2 regions of the Micromonospora sp. WMMD1274 genome follow, and region 2 is predicted to be linked to the other one. Evidence: riboswitches for the same ligand, from Rfam matches in the RefSeq annotation. Region 2 holds a riboswitch; the other holds the start of a gene.

Region 1 (10,021 bases), 6.5 Mb from region 2:
GGTCCGGGTGCGGAACAGCAGGCGGGTGTGGGGGCCGATCCGGCCGGTGACGGCGAGGTCGGTTACCGGGGTGTGACCGCGTGTTCGGCGGTGGGGATCAGTTACCGGCAGTTGGACTACTGGGCGCGTACGGCGCTGGTGGTGCCGAGTGTGCGTGACGCGTCGGGTTCGGGGACGTCGCGGTTGTACTCGTTCCGCGACCTGGTGGTGTTGAAGGTCGTGAAGCGGCTGCTGGACGCCGGGGTGTCGTTGCAGAACATCCGTAAGGCGATCGAGGCGTTGCGGTCGCGTGGGGTGGACGATCTGGCGGGCATCACGTTGATCTCCGACGGGACGACCGTGTACGAGTGCCGGTCGCCGGAGGAGGTGGTCGACCTGTTGCAGGGCGGCCAGGGGGTGTTCGGCATCGCGATCGGTGGCGCGTTCAAGGAGATCCAGGGTTCGTTGTCGCATCTGCCGGCGGAGCCGGTGGGTGGGCAGGAGCCGGCCGTGCCGGCGGTGGAGCCGGAGGCGGAGTCGGTGGGTGACGAGCTGGCGGCGCGCCGGGCCCGGCGCCGGGCGGGGTGACCTGCGTCGCGTCTCGTTGACGGGATCGCGCCGCGCCCGAAAAAGGGTGCGGCGCGATTCGTGTTTTGGTGACGGGGTGTGGTCTCCGCCTGGTGGTTGAGGCGGGTGGCCGGTGTGGACCGGGCCGGGTGAGAGTCGTCGCAGGTCACGGCACGTGTGCGCGTGATGTCCGAAAAGGACGGTACGTCGGGCGGCTTGACGGCTTGTGTGTGACCGGTTGCGGTGCGTCCACCTTCTCCGGCCGGGTTGCTGACTGTCCGTGATCGACAGTTCTCGGGATCCGGACAGGGGCGGCGTGAAGTGTCGTGGCGGGCGCGCTATGGTCCGTTCCGGTCGTCGGCGTGTCGACGTCACGGCGGAACGCTGTGTGACGCCGCGCCGGACGGCGAGCCCCTGCCGCGGCGCTGCCCGCGGACCCCTGCTGGAAGGACCGAGCATGACGGTGACGAGCGAGGCCACCCCGATCTCCCACTACGAGCGCATCGGCGGCGCGGCCGCGGTGAAGGCCGCGGTGGAGCTGTTCTACGACAAGGTGCTGGCCGATCCGGATCTGGCCGGCTACTTCGCCGACGTGGACATGGTGGAGCAGCGGCGGCACCTGGCGCTGATGCTGGCGGTGGTGCTCGGTGGCCCGAACGAGTACGCGGGTCGTGGGCTGGCCGAGGCGCATCAGCCGCTGAACATCACCGGTGGGCACTACGCGAAGGTCGGTGAGCACCTGACGGCGACGCTCGTCGAGCTGGGTGTGCCGGCGGACGTGATCGCCGACGTGCAGGTCGTGCTCGGGCAGGTGCGGGAGCAGGTCGTGTCGGCGGGGGACGCCTGAGCGTGGACGTCGCACGGCTCAAGCAGAGCTGGTCCCTGGTCGCCGCGCACGGCGACCAGGTGCCGCTCTACTTCTATTCGACGCTGTTCCTGGCGCATCCGGAGACCCGGCAGATGTTCCCCACGAACATGGCCGGGCAGCGGGACCGTCTGGTGGCGGCGCTGGGGCATGTGGTGTCCCACGTGGACCAGGTGGACCGGCTGGTCGGGTTCCTGCGGGATCTCGGCGCGGATCACCGGAAGTTCGCGGTGCGCGCCGAGCACTACCCGGCGGTCGGTGAGGCGCTGCTGGCGACGTTGCGGCACTTCTGCGGTGAGGCGTGGACCGAGGAGCTGGCCGCGGACTGGGCCGCGGCGTACGGGCTCGTGGCGCAGGTGATGATCGAGGGCGCGCAGGCCGCGGAGGCGCAGTCGCCGCCGTGGTGGGTGGCGGAGGTGCTGACGCACGAGCAGCGCACGTTCGACGTGGCGGTGCTGACGGTACGCCCGCAGTATCTGTTGCCGTTCGCGCCCGGTCAGTCGATCGGGGTGTCGCATCCGGCGGTGCGGTCGTGGCGGTACTACTCGCCGGCGAACGCGCCGCGTCCGGACGGCACTGTGGAGTTGCACGTGCGGGCCGCGCCGGGTGGTGTGGTGTCGTCGCGTCTGGTGTACGGGTGCGCGGCCGGTGACCAGATCCATCTGGCGTCGCCGGTGGGTGACCGGTTGACGTTGTGGCAGGCCGGGTCGTCGGATCTGCTGCTGCTGGCCGGTGGGACCGGCTGGGCGCCGGTGAAGGCGCTCGTGGAGCAGGTCGCGGCGGAGGGTTCGGGCCGGCGGGTGGACCTGTACGTGGGGGCCCGTTCGCGGACGGAGTTCTACGACAGCGAGGCGATCGACAAGTTGGCGGCGACGCATCCGTGGCTGCGGGTGTCGTACGTGGCCGGTGCGGATCCGGCCCGGCCGGGCGAGTCGGTGCGCATCGTCGACCGGGTGCTGGCCGACGGGGACTGGCGGTCGCGGCACGTGTACGTGTGCGGCTCCGACGAGATGGTGGGTCAGTCGGTGGCGGCGTTGACCGGTGCCGGTTACCAGCCGGGTCAGGTGCATCACGAGGGTTACGGCAAGCACTGGTACGGCCCGGCGTGGCGGACGATGACCGGCGCGGACGGGCTGCAAGCAACGGAGGTGGGCCGGTGAGCGCGGGTCCGATCAGCAGTTACGACGCGCAGCAGGTGTCCGGTCCGGTGCAGGTGCGGTTGACCTCGGACCGGGTCCGGCGGTGGGAGTTCGGGTCGGCGGCGTTCACCCGGCGCGGCTACGACCAGACCGATGTGGACCGGTTCCGGTTGCAGGTGGCCGACGAGCTGGATCTGCTGGCGGCGCAGGTGGCGAACCTGCGGGCGGAGAACGAGCGGCTCAACGACCATCTGGAGCTGCACCGGCACGGGGTGATCCCGAGTACCGAGGCGGTGACGCCGGCGGCGAAGGAGGTCAACCTGTTGTCGGCGGCGCAGCGGGAGGCCGAGCAGATCATCGCGCAGGCCCACGACTACGCGCGCCGGGTCGCCGAGTACGCCCGTACCCAGTACGAGAGTTACATGCGGGCGGCGGCGGAGGAGGCGAAGCGGGAGGCCGAGCGGGCGGTGACGGAGTACCGCAGCGCGGCCGGGAGCGGCTTCGACGACTCGGTGGCCACGCGCGAGGCGTTGCGGATCTTCGGCGAGATGATGATCTCGCACATGCAGGCGGCGGCCCGGCACCTCGACGACGGCAGTGAGCAGTTGTCGCGCACGATGGAGCGGATCGCCCGGGAGCTGCCGCAGGGCGGCGGGGGCCCGCCGCAGCCGGCGTTGTCCCGCCACCAGCGTTGACCGGCGTCCCGGTCCGCCGCGGCGGGCGGGCCGGGACGTACGCGGTGGGTCAGGCGGTGACGGCGTCGATCGCCTCGGCGATGGGGCTGTCTCCGCCGACGAGTTCCAGGGTGTGCCCGGCGGTGGCCGGGGCGTACAGCAGGGCGAGCAGGACCCGGGCCACGTCGGCGCGGCTGATCGCGCCGGGTTCGGCGTGCCGGGCCAGGGTGATCCGGCCCGCGGGTTCGTCGTCGGTGAGGCGGCCGGGCCGCAGCACCGTCACGTCGAGGTCCCGTGCGGTGACGTCGTCCTCGGCGGCCTTCTTGGCCCGCAGGTACGCCGCCCACACGTCGTCGGTGCCGTCGGCGGGCGCGGCGTCCACGCCCATGGAGGAAACCAGCAGGTAGCGGCGTACCCCGGCCTGGACGGCGGCGTCGGCGAGGAGCACGGCGGCGCCCCGGTCGACGGTGTCCTTGCGGGCGGCGCCGCTGCCGGGTCCGGCGCCGGCGGCGAACACGACCGCGTCGGCGCCGGCGAGGTGGGCGGCGAGGGTGTCGACGTCGGTGTGTTCCAGGTCGCACACGACGGGTTCGGCGCCGCCGGCGCGCAGGGCGGCGGCGTGGTCGGGGTTGCGGATCAGTCCGAGCGCGGTGTCTCCGCGTCCGGCCAGTTCCCGCTCCAGCAGTTTGGCGATCTTTCCGTGCCCTCCGGCGATGACGACGCGCATGCGCTCAACCTAGCCCGCCACACCGGCCCCCGCCGGGCGACCGGCCTCGTCGATCATGAGGTTGGCGGTACGACACGCCGTGCCGCACCACCGCCAACTCCATGATCAACGGGGCTAGGGCGGGCGGGAGGGGCGGTCAGCGGCGCGGCGAGGGACGATGGACGGGTGAGTGAGGCGTTCGAGGAACTGGCACGGCTGGTGGCCGCCGGGGACGTGGTGGTGCTCAGCGGCGCGGGCCTGTCCACCGAGTCGGGCATTCCGGACTACCGGGGGCCCAGCGGCGCGGCGCGCCGGCACACCCCGATGACGTACCAGGAGTTCACCCGGGATCCGCTGGCGCGGCGGCGGTACTGGGCGCGCAGCCACCTGGGCTGGCAGATGATCGCCCGGGCGGCGCCCAACGACGGGCACCGGGCGGTGGCCCGGTTGCAGGCGGCCGGGCTGCTCGGCGGGATCATCACCCAGAACGTCGACGGGCTGCACACCGCCGCCGGCGCCACCGGCGTGATCGAGCTGCACGGCCGTCTCGACGAGGTGACGTGCCTGGACTGCGGCAACGCCACCGGCCGCGACGAGCTGCACCGGCGCCTGTCGGAGGCGAACCCGGGCTTCGACGCGCGGGTGGCGCGCGTCAACCCCGACGGCGACGTGGACCTGCCCGACGACGCGGTGACCGGGTTCCGCACCGTCGACTGCGGCCTCTGCGGCGCCGGCATGCTGAAACCGGACGTGGTGTTCTTCGGTGAGACGGTCCCCGCCCCGCGGGTCGCGGACTGTTTCGCGCTCGTCGAGCGGGCCCGGGCGCTGCTGGTGCTCGGGTCGTCGTTGACGGTGATGTCGGGGCGGCGGTTCGTGCTGCGGGCGGCCCGCCACGGCATCCCGGTGGCGATCGTCAACCGGGGCGTCACCCGCGGTGACACCTACGCGGCGCTGCGGCTGGACGCCCCGCTGGGCGCCACCCTGTGCGCGCTGGCCGACCGGGTGGCGGCGGCGCCGGCGCCGGTGTGATCAACCCCCGGGACATGAGCCGGAAACACGCCCGCTGGTAGCGTTGGGGGTGCCGGTACCACCCACGTGGGAGAGACCGTCTACCCGACGGCGCCGAAGGGGCAGATTCTCCCCGGAACCTCTCAGGCAAAAGGACCACGTGGGCAGGCGCTGTGGAGCGCGTCAGCGCGACTCAGGGGGAGGCCGACCCGTCGACCTCGCCCCACCAAGGAGCGCAGCGCATGACCGCAGAGCAGTTCGCCGACCGGCACATCGGTCCCGGCCGCGACGACGAGCGCCGGATGCTGGACACCGTCGGTTACGGCTCCGTCGACGAGCTGATGGACGCCGCGATCCCCGAGGTGATCCGCTGGCACGGCACCCTGGACCTGCCCGCCCCGGCGAGCGAGCGGGAGGCGATCGCCGAGCTGCGCGCCCTGGCGTCGCGTAACACAGTCGCCGTGTCCATGATCGGCCTGGGCTACCACGGCACGCACACCCCGGCGGTGATCCGCCGCAACGTGCTGGAGAACCCGGCCTGGTACACCGCGTACACGCCGTACCAGCCGGAGATCAGCCAGGGCCGGCTGGAGGCGCTGCTGAACTTCCAGACCATGGTCACCGACCTGACCGGTCTGGTCACCGCGAACGCCTCGATGCTCGACGAGGGCACCGCCGCGGCCGAGGCGATGACGCTCGCCCGCCGCGCGTCCAGGAGCAAGAGCCCGGTGTACGTGGTCGACGCCGACGCGCTGCCGCAGACCGTCGCGGTGATCGCCAGCCGCGCCGAGCCGCTCGGCATCGAGGTGCGCGTGGTCGACGTCGAGCGCGACGAGCTGCCGGCGGAGTTCTTCGGCCTGCACCTGCAGTACCCGGGCGCGTCCGGCGCGGTCCGGGACCACCGCGCCCTGGTCGAGGCGGCGCACGGGGTGGGCGCGCTGGTGACGGTGGCGGCGGATCTGCTGGCGTTGACGCTGCTGCGCCCGCCGGGTGAGATCGGCGCCGACATCGCCGCGGGCACCACGCAGCGCTTCGGCGTACCGATGGGCTTCGGCGGGCCGCACGCCGGTTACCTGGCGGTGCGTTCGGGCCTGGAGCGGATGCTGCCGGGCCGGCTGGTCGGGGTGTCCCGCGACGCCGACGGCAACCCGGCGTACCGGCTGGCGTTGCAGACCCGCGAGCAGCACATCCGGCGGGAGAAGGCGACGAGCAACATCTGCACCGCGCAGGTGCTGCTCGCGGTGATGGCCGGCATGTACGCCGTCTACCACGGCCCGGACGGCCTGCGGGCCATCGCCCGGCGTACCCACGAGGCGGCGGCGCGGCTCGCGGCCGGGCTGCGCGCCGGCGGCGTCGAGGTCGCGGACGTCGCGTTCTTCGACACCGTCACCGCGATCGTGCCGGGCCGCGCCGCCGACGTGGTGGCCGCGGCGGCGGCGCGCAACGTGAACCTGCGGCTGGTCGACGCCGACCGGGTCGGCGTCTCCTGCGACGAGACCACCACGCCCGCGCACCTGCACGCGGTGTGGGCGGCGTTCGGCGTCGACGGGTTCGACGGCGACGCCGACGCGGGCCTGCCGGACGGGCTGGCCCGCACGTCGGGGTTCCTCACCCACCCGGTGTTCCACACCCACCACTCGGAGACGGCGATGCTGCGGTACCTGCGCCGCCTGGCCGACTTCGACTACGCGCTGGACCGCGGCATGATCCCGCTGGGGTCGTGCACCATGAAGCTCAACGCCACCACCGAGATGGAGCCGATCACCTGGCCGGAGTTCGCGCACCTGCACCCGTTCGCGCCGGACGAGCAGACCGCCGGGTACCGGGAGCTGATCGCGCAACTGGAGGGCTGGCTGGCCGAGGTGACCGGCTACGACGCGGTCAGCGTGCAGCCCAACGCCGGGTCGCAGGGTGAGCTGGCCGGGCTGCTGGCGATCCGCGCCTACCACCGGGAGCGCGGCGAGGGTCACCGTGACGTGTGCCTGATCCCGTCGTCGGCGCACGGCACCAACGCCGCGTCGGCGGTGATGGCCGGCATGCGGGTGGTGGTGGTCGGCTGCGACGCCGACGGCAACGTCGACCTGGTCGACCTCGACGCGAAGATCGACAAGCACCGGGACGCGCTCGCCGCGATCATGGTGACGTACCCGTCGACGCACGGCGTCTACGAGACCGGCATCGCCCAGTTGTGCGCGAAGGTCCACGACGCGGGCGGTCAGGTGTACGTCGACGGCGCGAACCTCAACGCGCTGGTCGGGTTCGCCAAGCCGGGCCGGTTCGGGGCGGACGTGTCGCACCTGAACCTGCACAAGACGTTCTGCATTCCGCACGGCGGCGGCGGCCCGGGTGTGGGCCCGGTGGCGGTGCGCTCACACCTGGCGCCGTTCCTGCCCGGTGACCCCCTCGGTGCGCGCGCCGACGGGCGGCCGGCGATCTCGGCGGCGAACCACGGGTCGGCGGGGATCCTGCCGATCCCGTGGGCGTACCTGCGGATGATGGGCGCCGACGGGCTGGCCCGCGCCACCGGCGTGGCGGTGCTGGCGGCGAACTACGTGGCGGCGCGGCTGCGCAACCACTTCCCGGTGCTGTACGCCGGCAACAAGGGCCTGGTCGCGCACGAGTGCATCCTGGACCTGCGGCCGCTGACCAAGGCCACCGGTGTGAGCGTGGACGACGTGGCGAAGCGGCTGATCGACTACGGCTTCCACGCGCCGACGATGTCGTTCCCGGTGGCCGGGACGCTGATGGTGGAGCCGACCGAGAGCGAGGACCTGGCCGAGCTGGACCGCTTCTGCGACGCGATGATCGCGATCCGGGCGGAGATCGACAAGGTCGGCTCGGGGGAGTGGCCGGCGGGGGACAACCCGCTGTCCAACGCGCCGCACACCGCGGCGATGGTGTCCGCCGACGAGTGGCCGCACCCGTACCCGCGGTCGGTGGGCGCCTACCCGGCGGGTGTGGACCGGGCGGGCCGGTACTGGCCTCCGGTGCGGCGCATCGACGGCGCGTACGGCGACCGGAACCTGGTGTGCTCGTGCCCCGCGCCGGAGGCGTTCGAGGACTGAGCGGCTGACGCCGGGGCGGTGGGCTGTCGCCGCCCCGGCCGGTGCGCCGGACGGTCATGACCGGCGCGTACGCTCACTGACGCTGCGTGATCGCTCAGGCGACGAGGGCGTGGCGGGCCGGACCCCGGTGCGGGGCGATGGTGCGCCCGTCGGGGAGCAGCTCACCGGTGTCCTCGAAGACGATGACACCGTTGCAGAGCAGGCTCCAGCCCTGCTCAGGGAAGCAGGCAAGGACGCGGGCGGCCTCGCGGTCGGTCGCGTCGGCGGAGGGGCAGGTGGGCTGGTGCTGACACATCGGGTTCTCCGGACTGTGGGGGCACTGTGTCATGGTTCACATGACCAGTGACGCACAGTACCAAGGAAAACTGAGCGGCAACGAGCAAGGATGCGTCATGTTCACCCAGAATGGGCTGAACGGATGACCCGTAACGGCCCGGACGTCGTGGAAGCGCTCCCACAGGTGGAGGTCGATGTTCCCGGCGCGCCGCCCGGATGCCGCCGCCGGCTCGTCGAGACCGCCCGCCTGCACTGGTCGATCGGCGACGGCGGCGACCCCGCCGACCTTGCACAACGCTTCCTCGCCGCGCACGGCATCACCCGCGACGACCTGTCGCGCCCCGGCCGCCACGACCCCGGCGCCGGGGTGTGCGGGGCCGCGCTGTACCTGTCCGCCGCCGCCGGCGCGTACGCCATCGGCGTGTCGCCCGGCGCGCCGAGCCCCGCGCCGGCGCTGCCCGACCTGGTGGTGGTCGTCTACCACCACACCGACCGCCCGGCGGCGCCCCGGCCACCGGCCCCCGCGCCGTGGCGGCTCGGAGGCTGGCGGGACAGCTGGACCCCGGCCGCGCACGCCGCCGCCGTCGGCGCGGTCCGCGAGGCCATCGCCCGTGGCGACGTCTACCAGGTCAACGTCGTCGGCCACGCCGCCGCCCCGTACGCCGGTGATCCGGTGCCCGCGCTGGCCCGCCTCGCCGCGCTACCCGGCGCCCGCTACGGCGGCACCCTGCACGGCCCCGGCTGGGCGCTGGGCTGCGCCTCCCCGGAGACCCTCATCGCCGTCGAGCGCGGCCGGCTGGTCACCCGCCCGATCAAGGGCACCCGGCCGGCCACCCCTGCCGGACGCCGCGACCTGCTCGCCTCGGCCAAGGAACGCGCCGAACACGTCATGATCGTCGACCTGGAACGCAACGACCTGGCCCGGGTCGCCCGCACCGGCTCGGTGCGCGTCGACGAGCTGTTCGCCGTACGCCGCTGGTGTGACCTGTGGCAGGCAGAGTCCACCGTGTCGGCGGCGCCCGCCGACGGTCTGGGCCTGGCCGACCTGCTGCGCGCGGTGTGCCCCGGCGGGTCGGTCACCGGCGCGCCCAAACACGCCGCCCTGGCGCGCATCGCCGCGCTGGAGCCGGTCGGACGCGGCGCGGGCATGGGCGCGCTCGGCTGGGTCGGGCCCGACCGGCTCGACCTGGGCCTGACCATCCGCACCGCCGCCGCCGACGGGGACCTGCTGCACCTGTGGGCCGGGGGCGGCATCACCTGGGACAGCGATCCGGCCGCGGAGGTCGCGGAGGCAGCCGCCAAGGCCGCCCCGATCCGCGCCCTGCTCGCCGGCTGACACGCTCTCCGCCGGCCCGGCCCCGGCGGCCCGGCAGCTCGCGCGGCGAAGGCCCGCGCGACGCCTCAGCCGGCGGCGAACTCGTCCAGGGCGGCGACCACCCGCTCGCCGATGCCGTGCCCGCTGCCGTGGCCGCCGGACTCCACGATCTCCAGCCGCGCGTCCGGCCAGTCCCGGGTCAGCTGCCAGGCGATGTCCGGCGGGCCGCTGACGTCCAGCCGGCCCTGCACCAGGACCCCCGGAATGCCGGCGAGGCGGCCCGCGTCGCGCAGCAGCTGCCCGTCGGGCAGGAAACCCCGGTTGGCGAAGTAGTGCGTCACCAGCCGGGTGAACCCGTACCGGAACACCGGGTCGGCGTACCGGGGACTCGGCGCGTACCCGCCGGCCAGGGACACGTGCACGTCCT
Region 2 (10,021 bases):
GTGCTGTCCGCCTTGATCCGGTCCGCCCCGGCCGCCGCCTCGTCCACCACGAACCCGCCGCCGACCGAGTAGTACGTGCGCGACCGCACCTCGTTCCCGGCCGCGTCGTACGCCGCGAACGTCATCCCGTTCGGGTGGTACGGCAGCGAGCGCCGGCGATGCAGCACCAGATCCGCGTCCGGGTCGAAGTCGATCCCCTGGCTGCCGAACAGGTCGAGCCGCCGCTGGGTGCGGATCCGCTCCACACGCGGCCCGACCGAGTCGGTGTCGACGGTCTCCGGAGCCTCGCCCTCCAGCCCCAGCAGCACCGCCCGGTCGCTGCCGTGCCCGTGACCGGTCGCGCCGAGCGAGCCGAACAGCTCCGCCCGTACCCGCGCCACGTCGGCGAGCTGCCCGTCGGCCTTCAGGCCCGCCACGAACGTACGGGCGGCCCGCATCGGCCCGACGGTGTGCGAGCTGGACGGCCCGATACCGACGCTGAAAAGATCGAAAACACTGATCATCACGATCGTGCTCCTGTCGTCGCCGCTATCGTTTACACATCCTGGGCCGCTTCGCTTATGGCTCTCGACTCTGCACCGTGGCCGGCATCGAACTACTTCCTTCTTCAGTTGGCCGCGCCGGGCTTGAAGGAGCGAGCCAAGAGGAGAAGATTCGCAGGCTTTTCGGCCAGCCTGCGCGTGAAGTAAGCGTACCAATCACGTCCGTAGGGCAGGTAGACCCGCACCCGGTACCCCTCTTCCGCTAGCCGCCTCTGTTCATTGGTGCGAATGCCATACAGCATCTGGAATTCGAAATCCGTGATGCCCCGGCCCGCGCTCCGGGCATGATGAACGGCCCTTTCGATGAGGCGAGGGTCGTGGGTCGCCACCATGGGATAGCCCTCACCTTCCATCAGGACCTGCAGACAACGATCAAATGCCTGGTCGATTTGTGGACGATTCACGTAAGCCACCGAGGACGGCTCCGCATAGGCTCCCTTGACCAGGCGGACCCGACTTCCCGCGACCGCCAGGCGCCGGCAGTCCGCCAGTGTGCGATGCAGACATGCCTGCAGTGCCACCCCCACCCAGGGAAACTCGGCGCGCAAGTCGTTCAGCACGGACAGCGTCAGGTCAACGGTCGTGTGATCTTCCATGTCGATGGTCACTGTGGCATCCACGGCAGCAGCGGCGGCGCAGATATCCCGAGTCAACTGATAGGCATGCGTGCGTCCGTTATTTGGCAATGCGCTACCAAGCGCTGACAGCTTCACCGATACCTCAGCCATGCCGGGCATCCGCAGTCCGGGAAGCAGACTGAGGTATGCATCGCGTACTGCAGTGGCCTGCTCGGCTGTCGCCGCGCCTTCGCCGAGATGGTCGATCGTCACCTGCATTCCGGAGTTGATGATTCGCCGTGCCACCACGATCACCTCGTCGTCAACCTCGCCGGCGACAAAGCGGCGTGCCACCCCCCTTCCCAGAGAGGATCCGGCGATGATTCCTCGAAGGCGATCACTGGCAGCGGCCATAAGCAACAGCTTATTAGGCAACCCACTTTCCTTCCTGATCCCCTGCTACCGAATGGTGACAGCGAACGACGAGGCGACGACACCACCATGGGCGGCCGCGTAGGCGTGTGGTCAGAACGCTCGCCCGGAATAGAGCGGGTGACGATCCACGAGGCGAGCGACTCGCGTGCGCAGTGCTGCACCTGCCTCCGCACTGACCAAAGTGGCAGCGATGATGTCAGCTACTTCCGTAAAATCGGCGTCAGAAAACCCGCGAGCGGCCAGTCCTGACGTGCCGATCCGCAGCCCGGAGGTGACCATAGGTGGACGTGGGTCAAAGGGCACGGCGTTGCGGTTGACAGTGATGCCAACGTTCTGCAGCAGCCGCTCAGCCTGCGCCCCGTCGAGGTTCGCCTGGCTTAGGTCGACCAGCACCAGATGCACGTCGGTGCCTCCGGTGACCACACGGATGCCGGCCTTCAACATGTCGGCAGCGTTGAGCCGATCAGCAACGATTTTCGCTCCCGTTAGGGCACGCCGCTGCTGGTCTTGAAACTGCGGGTCGCTGGCGATCCGGAATGCAACCGCTTTCGCCGCCACGACGTGCGCCAGCGGACCACCTTGCTGGCCTGGGAAAACAGCAGAGTCTAGCCGCCGCGCCATGTCGGGGTCCGCGCTAAGGATCGCGCCACCTCGGGGGCCGCCGAGGGTCTTGTGCGTGGTCAGAGTGACGACGTGTGCATGAGGCACCGGGTTGGGATGCAGCCTAGCCGCCACCAGGCCAGCGAAATGTGCCATGTCTACGAGAAGTAGAGCTCCCACCTCGTCGGCAATTCGCCGGAACCGAGCGAAGTCGAGCGTTCTAGGGTAAGCCGACCAGCCAGCGATGAGCATCTTCGGTCGGTGCTCCCGTGCCAACTCTTCGACCTCATCCATGTCGACCAAGCAATCGGTTACGTTCACGTGATAGCTCACGGCCCGGTACAGCCGGCCCGAGTAGTTGATGCGCATGCCATGTGTCAAATGGCCCCCGTGGGCAAGGTCCAGCCCGAGAATGGTATCGCCCGGTTTGAGCAGCGCAGCCATGACCGCGGCGTTTGCCTGAGATCCGGAGTGTGGTTGCACATTGGCATATGTGGCAGCAAACAAACGCTTGACTCGCTCAGTTGCCAGGCGTTCAATATCGTCGATGTACTCGCATCCACTGTAGTAACGCCGCCCGGGGTACCCCTCCGCGTACTTGTTGGTGAGGACCGATCCCTGCGCCTGGAGGACCGCTCGGGGCGCTAAGTTCTCCGATGCGATCATGCCCAGGCTCTCTTGCTGACGCCGCAGTTCGCCGGCCACCGCTTCAGCGATCGCCGGATCGAGGTCGGCTAGGTCGTCGTCGAAGGATGCCATTTTCTACCTACCGAGACTCGTTGCAGAAGGCGAGGTATTCATCCGAGGACATCAGTGGTGGCGCCTCCGCTAGCCGAACGCGCACGAGCCAGCCTTTGCCGTACGGGTCGGCACCGATAAGACTCGGATCTGCGAGAACCTCCTCGTTGACGGCAACGACCTCACCGCTGACGGGCAGATACAACTCGGCCACCGATTTCGTGGACTCTACTTCTCCGCATGCGTCGCCAGCAGTCAGGTGGTTTCCCGGCTCAGGCAACTCCACATAGATCACATCTCCGAGCGCGGTGGCTGCAAACGCGGTGATTCCCACCTCTGCCGGATCGACGGACTCGTTGACCCATTCGTGGTTGATGCTGTACCTGAGATGCTTCGGCACGTTCATATCGCTGTGTCCTCGTGAGTTCTGGCCGCGGGTCACCGCGGACGGCGGTAGAAGGGAAGGGGGGTAATCTGGACCGGCTCGGCGGTTCCCCGGATGATCACGGCAAAGCGTGCTTTCTCATCAGTGCTGGATTGGATGCTGGCCATCGCGACCGGTCGTTTCAGCACCGGCGAAGGGATACCGCTGGTGACGATGCCAACAGGCTCGCCCAGGCCGACGTCGGTCAGCGTTACGACCTGATGGCCTGCGCGTGGAACTCTTTGTCCAGCGGTGACGAGACCCACGAGTCGGCGCGCTGCCCCTGCCTTGCGCACCTCCATCAGCGCGGCCCGCCCGACGAAGTCGCCAGCTTTGTCGAAGGAAACCACCCGTCCCAGTCCGGCGTCAAAGGGGGTTGCTTCTCGATCGATTTCGGAGCCGTACAGCGGCATTCCGGCCTCGATGCGGAGCGAGTCGCGGCAGGCCAGCCCTGTCGGCGACAGGCCGTGGCGTCGTCCGGCTGCAAGTGCCAGTGTCCAGATGCCAGAAGCGTCCTTAGCATCGACGAGCAGCTCGAAGCCGTCCTCCCCGGTATATCCGGTGCGAGCGACCAACGTTGGGCGACCATGGATGGTCGACGTTGTTGCGGTGTAGTAGCGGAGATCGTTGACCGCGGTATCGGTCAGGCCTTCTACGACAGCGGCGGCACGTGGACCCTGCACGGCGATGATGGCCCGCTCATTGGTCCGGTCGGTGACTGCGGCCGCGTAGTGTGCGCAGCGGTCCTTCAGTGCCTGATACGCGGTTCGCGTGTTGACGGCGTTGACGACTAGCAGATACCGGTCGGATGCGAGGCGATAGGCGACGAGGTCGTCCAACACGCCGCCCGTCGCCTCGCAGAGCATGGTGTAACGGGCGCCGCCGACTTGCATCGCTGAGAGGTGGCCGACCAGGGCATAGTCTAGGGCCGAGGCGGCTTCGGGACCCGCAACCTCAAGCTGGCCCATATGACTGAGGTCGAAGAGGCCGGCCTGTTCACGTACAATCCGATGCTCCGCGATTTCGCTTCCGTAGCGGAGCGGCATCCACCAGCCGCTGAACTCGGTAAATCGCGCGCCGAGCGCTACATGCAGGGCGTGCAGCGGTGAGCGAAGCAGGTTCGCGGGACCGTCGTGCATGGAGGCTCTCCTCGTCTCGACGCACGGGCGTCGAACGGTTGGGGGCCTCCCGCTCTGTCATTGACCTGAGAGCTTCACCGCTGGGGCAGCGGCTTGCACCGTGGGTGAGACGAATGGTCGTCTGCTTTCCAGAGTTCACCTTGCCCGCGCGGTAATGGGGCCTGAGAGTTTCTTGGGAGTTTGCTCCTTCGGCGCTCCGCATGACGGAGGCTCTCCCGCGCAGGTTCGAATGGTGCCTATGTAGTTATGAACCTATCGCAGGTTAGGCGATGGCGTGCACCACGTCAACATCATCCAGCCCAGTGCTCGGTCGGCGGCCGAGTCCTCACGCCTACTGCACCATGTGGTGAGCATGGGGGTTATCCTGCCACCACTGAGCGAAGGCGGGGTTGTCGTGCACGTGATCTAGGTAGGCTCGACCGACGGCACGGAACAGCACGGAGCTCTGCTCGTTCGTCAGAGCATCACGCCGCCAGACCACCACCAGTCTTGCCAGCAGCTGCGGCTCGCCCTGCAGGGGCAGCACCCGAGTCCCCGCAGCCGGAGCCCAGGACGGGTCGACCAGCCGAACTCCGTCTCCGGCTGCCACCAACGGGTGCGCGGCACCGCTCGGCGCCTCGTACCGGATCTTCGGCTCAAAGCCCGCCGCCCGACAGGCTCGCCGCAATGAGGCGAGAGAGCCGTCGTCCGGTCCTGGCGGGCACACCCAGGATTCGTCTCGAAGGTCAGCCAATTTCACCTGCTCTCGGCGGGCCTGCGGGTGAGATGCGGACATGGCGACGAAGATCGGGTAGCGGGGCACCAGCGGCCGAGCAGTGAGTGTCGGGCCGATCGGCACCTCAAAACCCTCGAGGATGCCTAGCAACGCGGCATCTAGCTGGCCGCGGTTAAGCGCCTCTACCAACAGCCGCGAGGACGGCTCGATCTGCAGCGCAATCTCCGGATCCGGGAACACCTCCGCAATGCGGCGCACGAGACTCCCCGCGCATGCGATGTGAACGGTTCCGATCCGCAGCAGACCAGGGATGGGGTGCCGGTCGCCGAAATCCTCAACAAGCGCATCCACCTCTGCCAGCACGACGTGGGCACGCCGGAGCACCTGCTTGCCAAGCTCGGTCGGGTGCATGCCGCTGCGGCTACGGACGAACAGCGGGCCTCCGAGCATCTTCTCAATCCGATGCACCTGCGCCGTCAGCGCTGGCTGCGACATGCCCAGGAGGGCGGCGGCACCCGTCACGCTTCCGGCCTCTGCAATGGCACTGATCGCCCGCAGGTGGCGCACATCGATGCCCATGACCGAGATTATGCACGCGGCGGCGGGCAGGTTCGGCGGCAGGTCAAGCGGGCGCGCCGCCCGGTCTCCCGATCGGGCGGCGCGCCTGCATTCGTCACGGTTGGTTCAGTAGCGGGTACTTATCGTTGCGCCCGCGCAGGAGGTCTTCCCATACAGGCTGATGTAGTGGTAGCCGGCGGCCGGACTGGCGATGGCCAGAGACTCGTCATTGCCGGCACCGGTCGAGGAGCGGGTAGCGTTGCTGATGGTGGCCCAACTGGACGGGCTGTAGTAGAGATCGCAGTTGCCCGTGCCGCCGACCACGCCAACAGTGAGGGTGCTGACACCCGCAGGCAGGTAGATGTAGAGGTAGTCGTAGTTGCCGGCCGTTGCGGAGCGCCCGCTGCGCTGACAGTTACGGTCGAGGGTGCGTGTATCCGCACCGGTGCACTCCGGCAGAGTGCTTCCTCCACCCGCCGAGACCGAGATCGTCTGAGAGGATTTCGCAGTCGCTCCTTGGTTGTCGGTGACCGTCAGGGAGACCGTGTAGGTGCCAGCCGCCGCGTAGGTTTTGCTCGGGTTGGTGGCCGACGAAGTGCTTCCGTCACCGAAGCTCCACTGCCGGGAGGCAATGCTGCCGTCGGCATCTGTAGACCGGTCGGTGAAGCTGGCGGTCAGTCCGCTGGTCACGACGCTGAAGGAGGCGGTCGGCGGCTGATTGGTGGGAGGCGGAGTCGTGCCTCCACCGCAGTCACCGACCGCGCAACGAGTCAGCCAGGCGTCGAAGTCGGCGTTGTAGCGCGTGCCGATGGTGCTGGTCAGGTACGTGCGTGCGGCGTTGAAGGCGCCCGACCGGTAGTAGCCGAGGACGGTCGTCATGTCCTGCCGGTGCGATTGCATCATGTACCGCACGGCGAGATAACCCCAGTTGTAGATGCGCGTCTGGTCGTTATTGTAGGTGGTGTCGAACAGGGTACGAAGCGTGTACGTGTGATTACCTGCCTGGGTCTGCGCGCTGGTGTAGGTGACGTTCCGGTAGGAGTAAGAGACGTACTCGGCGAAGCCTTCGATCCACCAGATAGTAGGCGTAGCGATGTTGGCGCTGAAGTCGCCGTACATGTTGAACCGACCATCGAGGTAATGGGTGTACTCGTGGTTGAGGTTCCAGATTTGGAAGGTTGGCCGAACCCACTCGGCTTCGTAGGCGATAAATCTGGCCTGGTTGTTGGGGTCCGAGGGGTTGCCCTCCAGGTACATGCCGCCGTTATTGGTGTCGATGCCGTAGATGGCGCCCGCGTAGGTCTGGTAGTCAGTGCTCGAGTCGAAGACAACCACCTCAATGTCGTCGTTGACATCACCCGCGACGGGCCCGCTATCGGCAACCATGTTATGGAAGTAGGCGTCTTGGCCCTTCAGGCTGGCGCAGGATTCGCTCAGCTGAGCTGACGTCATGTCCTGTGCGACGATTTTGATCGATGAGCTGCAGGTGTAGTTGATCTTCAGGACGGCGTTCGTCAACTGGGCGGAGAGGTTGCAGGTGGCGTAGTAGGAGCAGTTGGCGGCGTCGTAAGCCTGCGTCATCTCCGCGACGCCCACCCAAAGCGGCGCCGTCCTACCGGTCATGCTGCTTCCCTGAAGCAGCGCCAACGCCATCGGACGCACCGTCGGCTTGAGCGACGCGTGCTGCAAGAATCGTCCGAGTTCTCGGCCAGCGTTCGAGGTCAGGTAACTCTTGTCCGTCCCAAGAAGATTCGCGTGCCTGTTGGCGAAGTTGTACAAATTGTCGAGCACTGTGCGATCCGCCTGGACAGCGGACACGAATGCGGGCACCTGGTGACCGCGGAAGAGCACCGTGTACACGTTGTTGACCGCGTTGGTCATGTACCACGAGGAGGTGTACGACGAGTTGAAACTCGTCAGAAGCCGGTTCACCACGTAGAGATAGCGCGCATTCTCCTGGGCGCTGTCGATGAGGATGACCGCCTCCGCCAAGGTTTCACCGTTGGCGTCGGTGACCTCCCACGCCCGGGAATTCGCAAAGAAGGCGTCAAGGGCCGATCGGATCGCAGTCTGCAGGGCGGGCCCATATGTTCCCACGTTCGTGTCGTACCACTGAACGTAGTAGCCGGCGCGCAGGTAGAGGACGAGTTGGGTCATGCTGGTGGAGTTGTTTCCAGGGTAGCTAGCGGCACCATCGCGCACCGCGTAGGCGACGCTCACCATCTGCGCCTCACGGAAGGCGTAGTAGGCATCGCTGCCGGAAAGGCTGAACAGGCCGTTGATACAGTCGACGGAGGAGGCTTTGATCTGGCTTACGAGCGCCGATCCGGTTCGACTCGTGAAATCTGCCGTGCTGCACGCGGCAGCCGCGCGGGCACTGCGGTCCGACGGGCGCGCGCGGCGCTTTTGAGTAGCCGGCCGGTCGTAGTCGACGCGGCTGGCGTCCTTCGCGGCTGGCTGCGGAGGACGCTTGTGCGCGGGAAGCGACCGCTCGCTGACATGATCAGCGTCGCCCTTCCCGTGGCCGCTGCCGTCGCCCGCCGCCGGAGGCACCGCGTCGGCCGTCTTGATCTGCGGTTTTACAGATACCGGCCAGGTCGAGTTCGCGGCCGCCGGCGCGGCCATGACGCCACAGGAAAGCGCCAGCGCGGTGAGCGCGCCGCACAGCTGGCCTAATCTTCGCCGCAGCAGGTGTCCAGACATGCTCTCTCCTCATGGGCGAGGTGTGCTCCAGCGAAGGCGATTACGTGCTTCGATGGACGCTTGGGGGGTGGACGCTAGCTACCCGGCTCGGACGGCCACAACAAGGCCACAGGGATCGATGAGAGCGAGCGGCTCCTGCCTTGCCAAAACCTAAAGTCGAGGACGCAGAGGTTGCACGAGCGATCAGTCGGTGTGATGGACACATGACATGAGAACGGGTGGCCTGTGCGTGCGATCGTCCAGGTGTTCACGAAGTAGACACCGGATGGCAACCATGGCGAACATCTTGCTCATCGACGAAGACCATCGCTATCGACGTCTGCTCAGCGACCAGTTGACCAGTCTCGGCCACGCGGTCACAGAAGTCGCCCTGCACGAAAGCGGCCGAACGCTATCTGATCTGACCTGCCATACCCACCAGCGACCGGATGCCGTGATCGTGGATCCGATCATGCCCGCAGTGGACGGCTTACTCCTAATGCGCCTGTTGTGCGTCGCGTCACGGCGGCCGGTGGTGGCGCATACGCTCAACCGCACCGACGACGACGTTGTGAGCCTGCTACGCGCGGGCGCAGACGGTTTCCTGCCCAAGCCATGCCCGCCAGCGGTAGTTGACGCGTGCATTAGCGCCCTGCTGCGTCGCGTGCCACCTGCGCCGCCTCCGGCACCGTCGGAGGTTGGCACGCTCCGCATCGACGTCGCAGGCCGCAGTGTCACAGTAGAGGGACAACCGGTGACGCTGACACGCACTGAGTTCGACCTTCTTTCCTGCCTGGCGGAGCATCCTGGCCGGGTAGTGTCGCGGTCGCTCCTGAGGACAAGAGCGGGAGGAGATGCGGTCTCGGCCGCCTCACTTGACGCTTTGCTGTGCCGCCTCCGGCGCAAGCTCGCTGAGCGCGCTGCCGGTACCAAGTTCCTGCATACCGCCCGAGGCCGCGGAGTCTCATTGCATCCCGTTCCAAGACAGCAGCATGTTGAGAAAGCGTCTGCGAGCGGGCCGACGTGCCGATAGGCATGCATCGCTGCCGAACCCAGGATGGCTGGACGGCGAGGTCCGAAAGCAAGTCGTGGTCGGCCGGGCGCCAAGTCTTCGCGATCTCGGCGCCTCGATGGCGGGAGGAGACTTCTTGCCAGCTCTCATTGACGCAGAGTCATCCCTGTGGAGGTTTGCGGCGGACTGTGTGACGTGAGGCGCCGAGCCACGTCTGTAAGACAGTTCCGTCACGCCCGGCCGGATCCTGCTGTTGATGCTCGCCGAGGGCGCCTGCGTCTCTTTCGCAGAGAAGCCGCCAGTTTGTTCTTCCAGCGGGTCTCCGACCACAAGTGACAGGCAGGCCTGGTCATCACGAGCAAGAAGCCTCCGGCCCTCTAAGGGCGCATGTGAGGTGCAACTTCGCCGCAGTCATGATCGGCAGCCGATGCGACCAGCCCTCAGCTAGTACGACTGCCGGCGTTTGGGATCATGACTAAAGTCCGAAGTTGAGCCGGGGTGTGTAGTGGGCTCGTCGGACTCGGGCCTGATCGGGTGAGTGAGGCAGGCGTTGATCAGGCGGCGGGCCTCGTTGGCCTGAGCTTGATCAGTCCGGCATCGGCGGGGTCGTGGTCGGCGG

The links. A riboswitch is a leader RNA that binds a small molecule or an ion and turns the genes downstream of it on or off. The one in region 2 is predicted to bind glycine.
Region 1: another riboswitch for glycine. It lies ahead of gcvP (aminomethyl-transferring glycine dehydrogenase); the one in region 2 lies ahead of gcvT (glycine cleavage system aminomethyltransferase GcvT).

Annotation. Positions count from the first base shown of each region.
Region 1 covers NZ_JBMHMG010000001.1:6,801,979-6,811,999, reverse strand. Annotated here, with positions in the region: gene ACN27D_RS32180 (MerR family transcriptional regulator) at 1-567, shown strand, start outside; gene ACN27D_RS32175 (group I truncated hemoglobin) at 1,004-1,393, shown strand; gene ACN27D_RS32170 (globin domain-containing protein) at 1,396-2,571, shown strand; gene ACN27D_RS32165 (DivIVA domain-containing protein) at 2,568-3,245, shown strand; gene ACN27D_RS32160 (NAD(P)H-binding protein) at 3,295-3,951, opposite strand; gene ACN27D_RS32155 (NAD-dependent protein deacetylase) at 4,117-4,959, shown strand; glycine riboswitch at 5,017-5,107, shown strand; gene gcvP (aminomethyl-transferring glycine dehydrogenase) at 5,181-8,003, shown strand; gene ACN27D_RS32145 (DUF5999 family protein) at 8,098-8,298, opposite strand; gene ACN27D_RS32140 (chorismate-binding protein) at 8,422-9,615, shown strand; gene pip (prolyl aminopeptidase) at 9,681-10,021, opposite strand, start outside.
Region 2 covers NZ_JBMHMG010000001.1:315,830-325,850, forward strand. Annotated here, with positions in the region: gene ACN27D_RS01110 (L-serine ammonia-lyase) at 1-503, opposite strand, end outside; gene ACN27D_RS01115 (proline dehydrogenase family protein) at 608-1,534, opposite strand; gene glyA (serine hydroxymethyltransferase) at 1,625-2,893, opposite strand; gene gcvH (glycine cleavage system protein GcvH) at 2,901-3,278, opposite strand; gene gcvT (glycine cleavage system aminomethyltransferase GcvT) at 3,311-4,435, opposite strand; glycine riboswitch at 4,480-4,574, opposite strand; glycine riboswitch at 4,575-4,663, opposite strand; gene ACN27D_RS01135 (LysR family transcriptional regulator) at 4,767-5,729, opposite strand; gene ACN27D_RS01140 (collagenase) at 5,835-8,411, opposite strand; gene ACN27D_RS01145 (response regulator transcription factor) at 8,686-9,423, shown strand.